DNA from 2 places in the Nocardia sp. NBC_01329 genome. Region 2 is predicted to be linked to the other one. Evidence: riboswitches for the same ligand, from Rfam matches in the RefSeq annotation. Region 2 holds a riboswitch; the other holds the start of a gene.
What was found. A riboswitch is a leader RNA that binds a small molecule or an ion and turns the genes downstream of it on or off. The one in region 2 is predicted to bind S-adenosylmethionine.
Positions count from the first base shown of each region.

Region 1: linked by a shared signal. The riboswitch ahead of OG405_RS27170 (rhodanese-like domain-containing protein) and the one ahead of OG405_RS11880 (aminotransferase class V-fold PLP-dependent enzyme) in region 2 are both predicted to bind S-adenosylmethionine.

Region 1 covers NZ_CP108381.1:5,986,888-5,990,294, forward strand. Annotated here, with positions in the region: gene OG405_RS27165 (O-succinylhomoserine sulfhydrylase) at 1-946, opposite strand, end outside; gene OG405_RS27170 (rhodanese-like domain-containing protein) at 943-1,359, opposite strand; SAM riboswitch class IV at 1,377-1,489, opposite strand; gene OG405_RS27175 (Rv0361 family membrane protein) at 1,556-2,026, opposite strand; gene OG405_RS27180 (FAD-dependent oxidoreductase) at 2,252-3,407, shown strand, end outside.
Region 2 covers NZ_CP108381.1:2,636,221-2,639,627, forward strand. Annotated here, with positions in the region: gene OG405_RS11880 (aminotransferase class V-fold PLP-dependent enzyme) at 1-1,284, opposite strand, end outside; SAM riboswitch class IV at 1,329-1,442, opposite strand; gene OG405_RS11885 (LLM class flavin-dependent oxidoreductase) at 2,178-3,230, shown strand; gene OG405_RS11890 (aldo/keto reductase) at 3,242-3,407, opposite strand, start outside.

The DNA of each region.
Region 1 (3,407 bases), 3.1 Mb from region 2:
CGCCGCCGCTCATCTGTTCGGCCGCCAGGGCGTACTGGGGGTGCGATTCCAGGAACGGGTACCTTACCCAGCCGACCGCGGGATGTTCGTCGAGGTAGCGGGCGATCCGCAGCGCGGAATCGGTGGACTGCCGGACGCGCAGCGGCATGGTTTCCAGACCTTTGAGCAGCGTCCAGGCGTTGAACGGGCTCAGTGCGGGTCCGGTGTGGCGCATCAGTGTTTTCACCGGGCCCTCGATGTACTCCGAGGTACCGAGGATCGCGCCGCCCAGGACCCGGCCCTGGCCGTCGATATGTTTGGTGCCGGAGTAGACCAACACGTCGGCGCCGAGTTCGAATCCGCGTTGTAGCAACGGGGTGGCGAACACATTGTCCAGCACCACCTTCGCGCCCGCGGCGTGGGCGAGTTCGCAGACCTTGCGCACATCGACCAGGGTCTGCATCGGATTGGCCGGGGTTTCGAAGAACACCGCGGTGGTGGGTTCGGACAGGGCGGCTTCCCATTGGTCGAGGTCTTCACCGTCGACGAATACTGTCTCCACGCCCCAGCGCGGCAGGATTTCGTTACATACGACGAAGCAGGATCCGAACAGGCTGCGCGCGGCCACCAGCCGGTCGCCCGCTTTCAGCAGCGCACCGAGCGCGACGAAAACGGCGGCCATACCGCTGGCGGTCGCGAAACAGGCTTCGGCGCCGTCGAGTAGGCGCATCCGCTCCTGGAAGGTGGTGACGGTGGGGTTGCCGTAGCGGGAGTACACGTAGTGCGGGTTGTCGCCGGTGAACGCGGCTTCGGCCGCTTCGGCGCTGGCGTAGACGAATCCGGAGTTCAGGTACAGGGCTTCGGAGGTTTCGTCGAAGCCCGACCTGCTCAGGCCGCCGCGCACGCCCAGTGTCGCGGGGCCGACGCCTTCGGGTAGCGGGCGTTCGAACGAGCCGCCGCCGATCACGATTGGCGCCAGGGGAGTCCGTGGGCCCGCCAGCCGGAGCCACCGCGGTGGCCGAGTTCGTCCAGCGGTCCTTCGAATCCCTCGCTGATGTTGTAGGAGGGGCCGATACCGGCCGCGGTCGCGGCGTCGGCCGCGTGGGCCGAACGTTGACCGGAGCGACACAGGAAGAGTACGGGTGCGCCGGCGGGACGGTCGGTCAGCGCGCTACGCAGCTGGTCGAGGAATCCGCTGTTGCGAGTGCCGGTGCCGTCGACCCACTCCACCAGCAGTGTCGGCTTGGCGATGGCGCTGGTATCGGGTACTCCGACGAACTTCCACTCGGCTTCGGTCCGCACGTCCACCAGGACTGCGTCCGGATTCTCGGTCAGCAGTTCCCATGCCTGCTCCGGACCGATATCCCCTGCGTAACTCATATGTGGCACCTCCTGCGAATCCGCACTTGCCGCATCCGATCGATGCGCGCCAGGTCGTCACCCGGAGCACCCCACCGCGGAGGAGGGTTGCCGGCCAGCGAGCCGGGGCTTGACACTGGCACTCATGACCTAATTCACGAGATTAACCCGGCCCGGCCCGGCCGTGTCAAACCTTGGTTGACGCTCCCGGGCGGGATCATTCCACCGGTTGGTTGCACACCCGCCATTCGCCGTCGGACTGGAACAGCCACCAGGTCGCGGTCTTCTCGTCGCCCTCGACGCGGCTGGTCACTTCGATGGTCGCCGTATCACCGTTGACCTGGACGGGGCCGAATCTCGTGATCTCGATGTCTTTTCCGGTTTCGTCGGGTTTCAGCTGCCCGGCCAGCGGCGACCGCGCGGGGGCGAAGCCCGGGCATACCGCCTCGCGCGGCGGCGCCACCCCGTAGCGGCTGCTCGTCTGGGCGAAGTCGCGGACCGCTCCGGCGATGCGGTCGGAATCTGTGACATTTTTCTCAACCGGCGCCACCAGTCCGGCGATCAGTACACCGCCCAGTACCAGGGCCGCGACCACCGCGGCCACGATGAACGGGGTGATCGAGCGCGGTGGCTCACCGTCCCCCGATTCGGTGGGCGCCTGCTCGTCGGCTCCTCCGGCATCGCTCATACCGACGATCATCCCTGGTCCCCGGATCGGCCCGTGCCCGCACCCCGATAGAATCGAGTGAGAGGCGGGTATCGCAGCACAGCGTTATCCGCGCGGACGTGGGATGACCGGTGAACAGCCGCCCGCGAACGGCGCGATGTAGGTGCATACGGACCGCGCGTCAAGTTAGCCTAAGCTAACGACAACGCCAGTGATTCTTTCGACCGATAAGGGTGCGCGTAACAGATGACCGAGCAGAAGGAAGCGAACCGCCCGCTTCGGATCGCGATCGTCGGGGCCGGGCCGGCCGGCATCTATGCCGCTGACGCGTTGATGAAATCCGATGCGGACGTCTCGATCGATCTGTTCGAGCGGATGCCCGCGCCGTTCGGGCTGATCCGCTACGGCGTCGCTCCGGACCATCCGCGGATCAAGGGAATCGTCACCGCCCTGCACAAGGTGCTGGACAAGGAGCAGGTGCGCCTGCTCGGCAATATCGACTACGGCACCGACATCACGCTGTCGGATATGCGCCGCTTCTACGACGCGGTGATCTTCTCCACCGGGGCCAACGCCGACCGGGCGCTGCCGATCCAGGGTATCGATCTGGACGGCTCCTACGGCGCGGCCGATTTCGTGTCCTGGTACGACGGCCATCCGGACGTGCCGCGCACCTGGCCGTTGGACGCGGAGAAGGTCGCGGTCCTGGGCGTCGGCAATGTCGCGCTCGATGTGGCGCGCGTGCTGGCCAAGACCGGTGACGAACTGCTGCCCACCGAGATTCCGCCGAATGTGTACGAGGGCCTCAAGAACAACAAGGCCGTCGAGGTGCACGTATTCGGCCGCCGCGGCCCGGCGCAGGCCAAGTTCACCCCGCTGGAACTGCGCGAACTCGACCATTCCCCGACGATCGAGGTCATCGTCGATCCGGAGGACATCGACTACGACGAGGGCTCCGAGGCCGCGCGCCGTCACTCCAAGCAGGTCGATATGGTCGCCAACACTCTCGAGCAGTGGGCCATCCGCGACCAGGGTGATCGCCCGCACAAGCTGTTCCTGCACTTCTTCGAATCCCCGGCCGAGATCCTGGGTGAGGACGGCAAGGTCGTGGGCCTGCGCACCGAGCGCACCCAGCTCGACGGCACCGGCAATGTGAAAGGCACCGGCACCTTCAAGGAATGGGATGTGCAGTCGGTCTACCGGGCCGTCGGCTACCTGTCCCAGAACATCTCCGAACTGCCCTTCGACGATCAGGCCGGTGTCATCCCGAACGAGGCCGGCCGGGTCCTGGTCGACGAGAACGCCGACGGCGCCGCCCGTTATATGTCGGGCACCTACGTGACCGGTTGGATCAAGCGTGGGCCGGTCGGACTCATCGGCCACACCAAGGGTGATGCGAACG
Region 2 (3,407 bases):
CGCTTCCGCGGCCAGGCCCGGGCGGGTCTCCGGCACCGGATCCCACTGTCCGTCCGAACGGGCGTAATTCCACTGTGGACCGTGGGCGACCAGGGACCGCACCGCATCGAGGAGCCGATCGATATCGGCGGCGGTGGCGCCGAGGCCGATACTCGCGCGCAACGCGGCATAGATCCCGAACCGGGCCAGCAGCGGATGAGCGCAGAAGCGACCGTCGCGCACCCCGATCGCGTGTTCCGCGGACAGATAGGCCGCGACCCGTCCCGCCTCGAAACCGTCGACGGTGAAGGCCACGATTCCCACGCAATCGGGGCTGTCGGCCCAGATCCGCAGGCATCGGACACCGGCGATGCCCTCCAGTCCGCCGCGCAACCGGTCGGTGAGCGCACGCTCGTGCTCCTCGGCGGACGCGGCGAGTTCGGTGAGTACTTCACACGCCGCTGCCAGCGCCGCGGCGCCCAGCACGTTCGGAGAACCGGCCTCGTGCCGGTGCGGAGCATCCGCCCATGCGGCGCTCTCCGTGGTCACCTCGGTCACCGCACCACCTCCGGCCAGGTAGGGCGGTGCGGCGTCGAGCCAGTCACGGCGACCGGCCAGTACTCCGGCACCGAAGGGTGCGTACAACTTATGGCCGGAGAAGACCACGTAGTCGATGCCCGTGGCGCACAGGTCGATACTTCGATGCGGTGCCAGTTGCGCGGCATCCACCACGATCCGTGCCCCGTGATGATGCGCGAGCGCGGTCAGTTCGGTCAGTGGTAGCACCTCACCGGTGACGTTGGACGCGCCCGTCACCGCGAGCAGGGCAGCGGGTTTCGCGCGCAGCTCGGTGTCGATCCGGTCGATCGTCCCGGTCACCGTGTCCGCGACGGGCACCACCCGGCGGCCGCGGCGGGCCCAGGGCAGGAAGTTCGCGTGGTGCTCGATATCGAGCACCACGGTATCGCCCGGCACACACGCGGCCAGCAGATTCAGCGCGTCGGTGGTGTTACGGGTGAACACCACCTCCTGGTCACCGGCACAGCGCAGGAAATCGCGCACGGTTTCCCGGGCCGCCTCGTAGCACCGGGTCGAGATCCGCGACGGATAGCCGGCGCCCCGATGCACACTCGCGTAGTACGGCAGCAGCTCTGTCACCCGGTCGGCCACCTGCGCGAGCGCCGGAGCGCTGGCCGCATAGTCGAAATTGGCGTAGTCGCGGGTACCGCCCTGCACGAGCGGGACTCGCAGATCGGCACCGGATACCCGGGCGAGGGCGCAAGTGGGGTCGAGTACAGCGGTCATCGCGTAATCCCTTCATGGAGGGACTCCGGAACATGAGCGAGCGGAGTCCGCGCTTGCCACGCTCGTTCGAGCGTCGGCCAGGTCGTCACCCGGGGCACCCCACCGCGGAGGAGGGTTGCCGGCCAGCAAGCCGGGGCTACACGCTGGCACTCATGACCTGGTGCGAGGTTGTCAGACGCCTCCCGGCTTGTCAACTCGAACCCATTCTGTCCGGGCGAAACCGCTCAGGAGCCGTAGAACGGCTCTCCTTCGACCGATTCCGGCAGGCGGCAGGGGCAAGGCTGTGTCCGGTCCGGTGAATTACCTGCCCGTCGGGATCGGCAAGATTTTCCGGACCCGCGGTCGAGCTCGGCTTCAATCCCTCCCGGCGACTATGAGTTTCGAATCATCGTGATCCGGTCCGTAGCCCGGGAAACGAATCCGGCGCATCGTTCTGTCCGTATGACCGAACCCAGCCGACCCGGTACACGCCCTCCCGGTTCATCCGGCCCCGAACGGAGACCCATGCCTTCTCGCGGACCCTTCGTCGATGTCGGCGTGAACGGCACGGGTCACCACGGGAATTCATGGCTCGCACCAGGTGCGGACCGGGATCGCTTCGCTTCGTACGATCATTACTCGGAAGTCGTGGAGCCGGCCCATTCCGGTCGTCTCGCCGTGGTGTTCCGATATCGGCCTCGTGATCACTGCTTCGAGCTCCTACGAACTCGTCCGCCGACTGTCCGGCCTCGACCGTATTCCCGGCGGGCGCGTTATCCGGAATGTGGTGTCGAGTCTCGATCCTGATATCGCGGCCGATTTCGGCGCCGCTCCGCGGTCCGGCAGCGATTCACGCTGCCGAGCCGTTACCGGTCGGCTGACCGAACACGAGCAATCGAACAGGAGCCGCCCCGATGGCCGAATACCTCTGGTACATCCCGAATCAAGTGACCTCCGGACATCGCGGTGATGCCGTCACCGCCGACCACAACAGCCTCGAAACCCTGACCGTCCAGGCAAAAGCACTCGAAGAGCACGGCTGGCGGGGCGCGTTGATCGGTACCGGCTGGGGCCGGCCGGATACGTTCACCGTCGCCACCGCGCTGGCAGCCCGGACCACGACCTTCGAACCGCTGGTGGCGATCCGGCCCGGCTACTGGCAACCCGCTCATTTCGCCTCCGCCGCGGCGAGCCTGGACCATCTGACCGGTGGGCGCCTGCGGATCAATATCGTCTCCGGCAAGGACGATCTCGCGGCCTACGGCGCGGCGGAGGAGGATCAGTCCGACCGGTACGGCCGCACCCGGGAGTTCCTCCAGCTGGTCCGCCGGCTGTGGACCGAGGAGGACGTCACCTACCGGGGTGACCACTATCAGGTGACCGGATCCACCGTTACGCCGCGGATCGAGGTAAGCGAGGCCCGACCGCATCCGAAGCTCTACTTCGGTGGCGCGTCGGCGGCCGCCGAACGGGTGGCCGCGACCGAAGCCGATGTGCAGTTGTTCTGGGGTGAGCCGCTGGCCGGCGTGCGCGAGCGCATCGAACGGCTGCGTGCGTTGAGCGACGATCTCGGTCGTACGCTGGCGCCACTGGAATTCGGACTGCGCATCACCACATTCGTGCGCGATACCACCGAACAGGCATGGGCCGAGGCGGAGGCGAAGGTCGCCGACATGGCGAAGGAGCACGACCCAGGGGCTCGCCGCCGGGCGGCGGTCGGGCAGCAGCGGCTACTCGATCTCGCCGCGCGGGGCGAGGTGCTCGACGACAACCTCTACACCACCCCGGGCACCGTCGGCGGCGGGGGCGCGGGCACCACCTGGCTGGTCGGGTCCGCGGAGGACGTCGCGAAAGCACTGCGCCGATACCAAGACCTGGGTATCACCCATTTCGTGCTGTCCGATACCCCCTATCTACCGGAGATCCGGCGGCAGGGGGCCCAGCTGCTGCCGCTGCTACGCGGCTGAGCCCCACCGGATCAGAGATTCAGGCCGGTCCCGTGGATGCCGTGCTCGTCGATGAGGGCGAGCTCGTCCTCGGTGAGGTCGGGGAACTGCAGTGCGGCGATATTGTGATCGAGCTGTGCGGTGCTGCTCGCGCCGATGAGCGCCGAGGTGACCTCGGGACGCCGCAGCACCCACTGC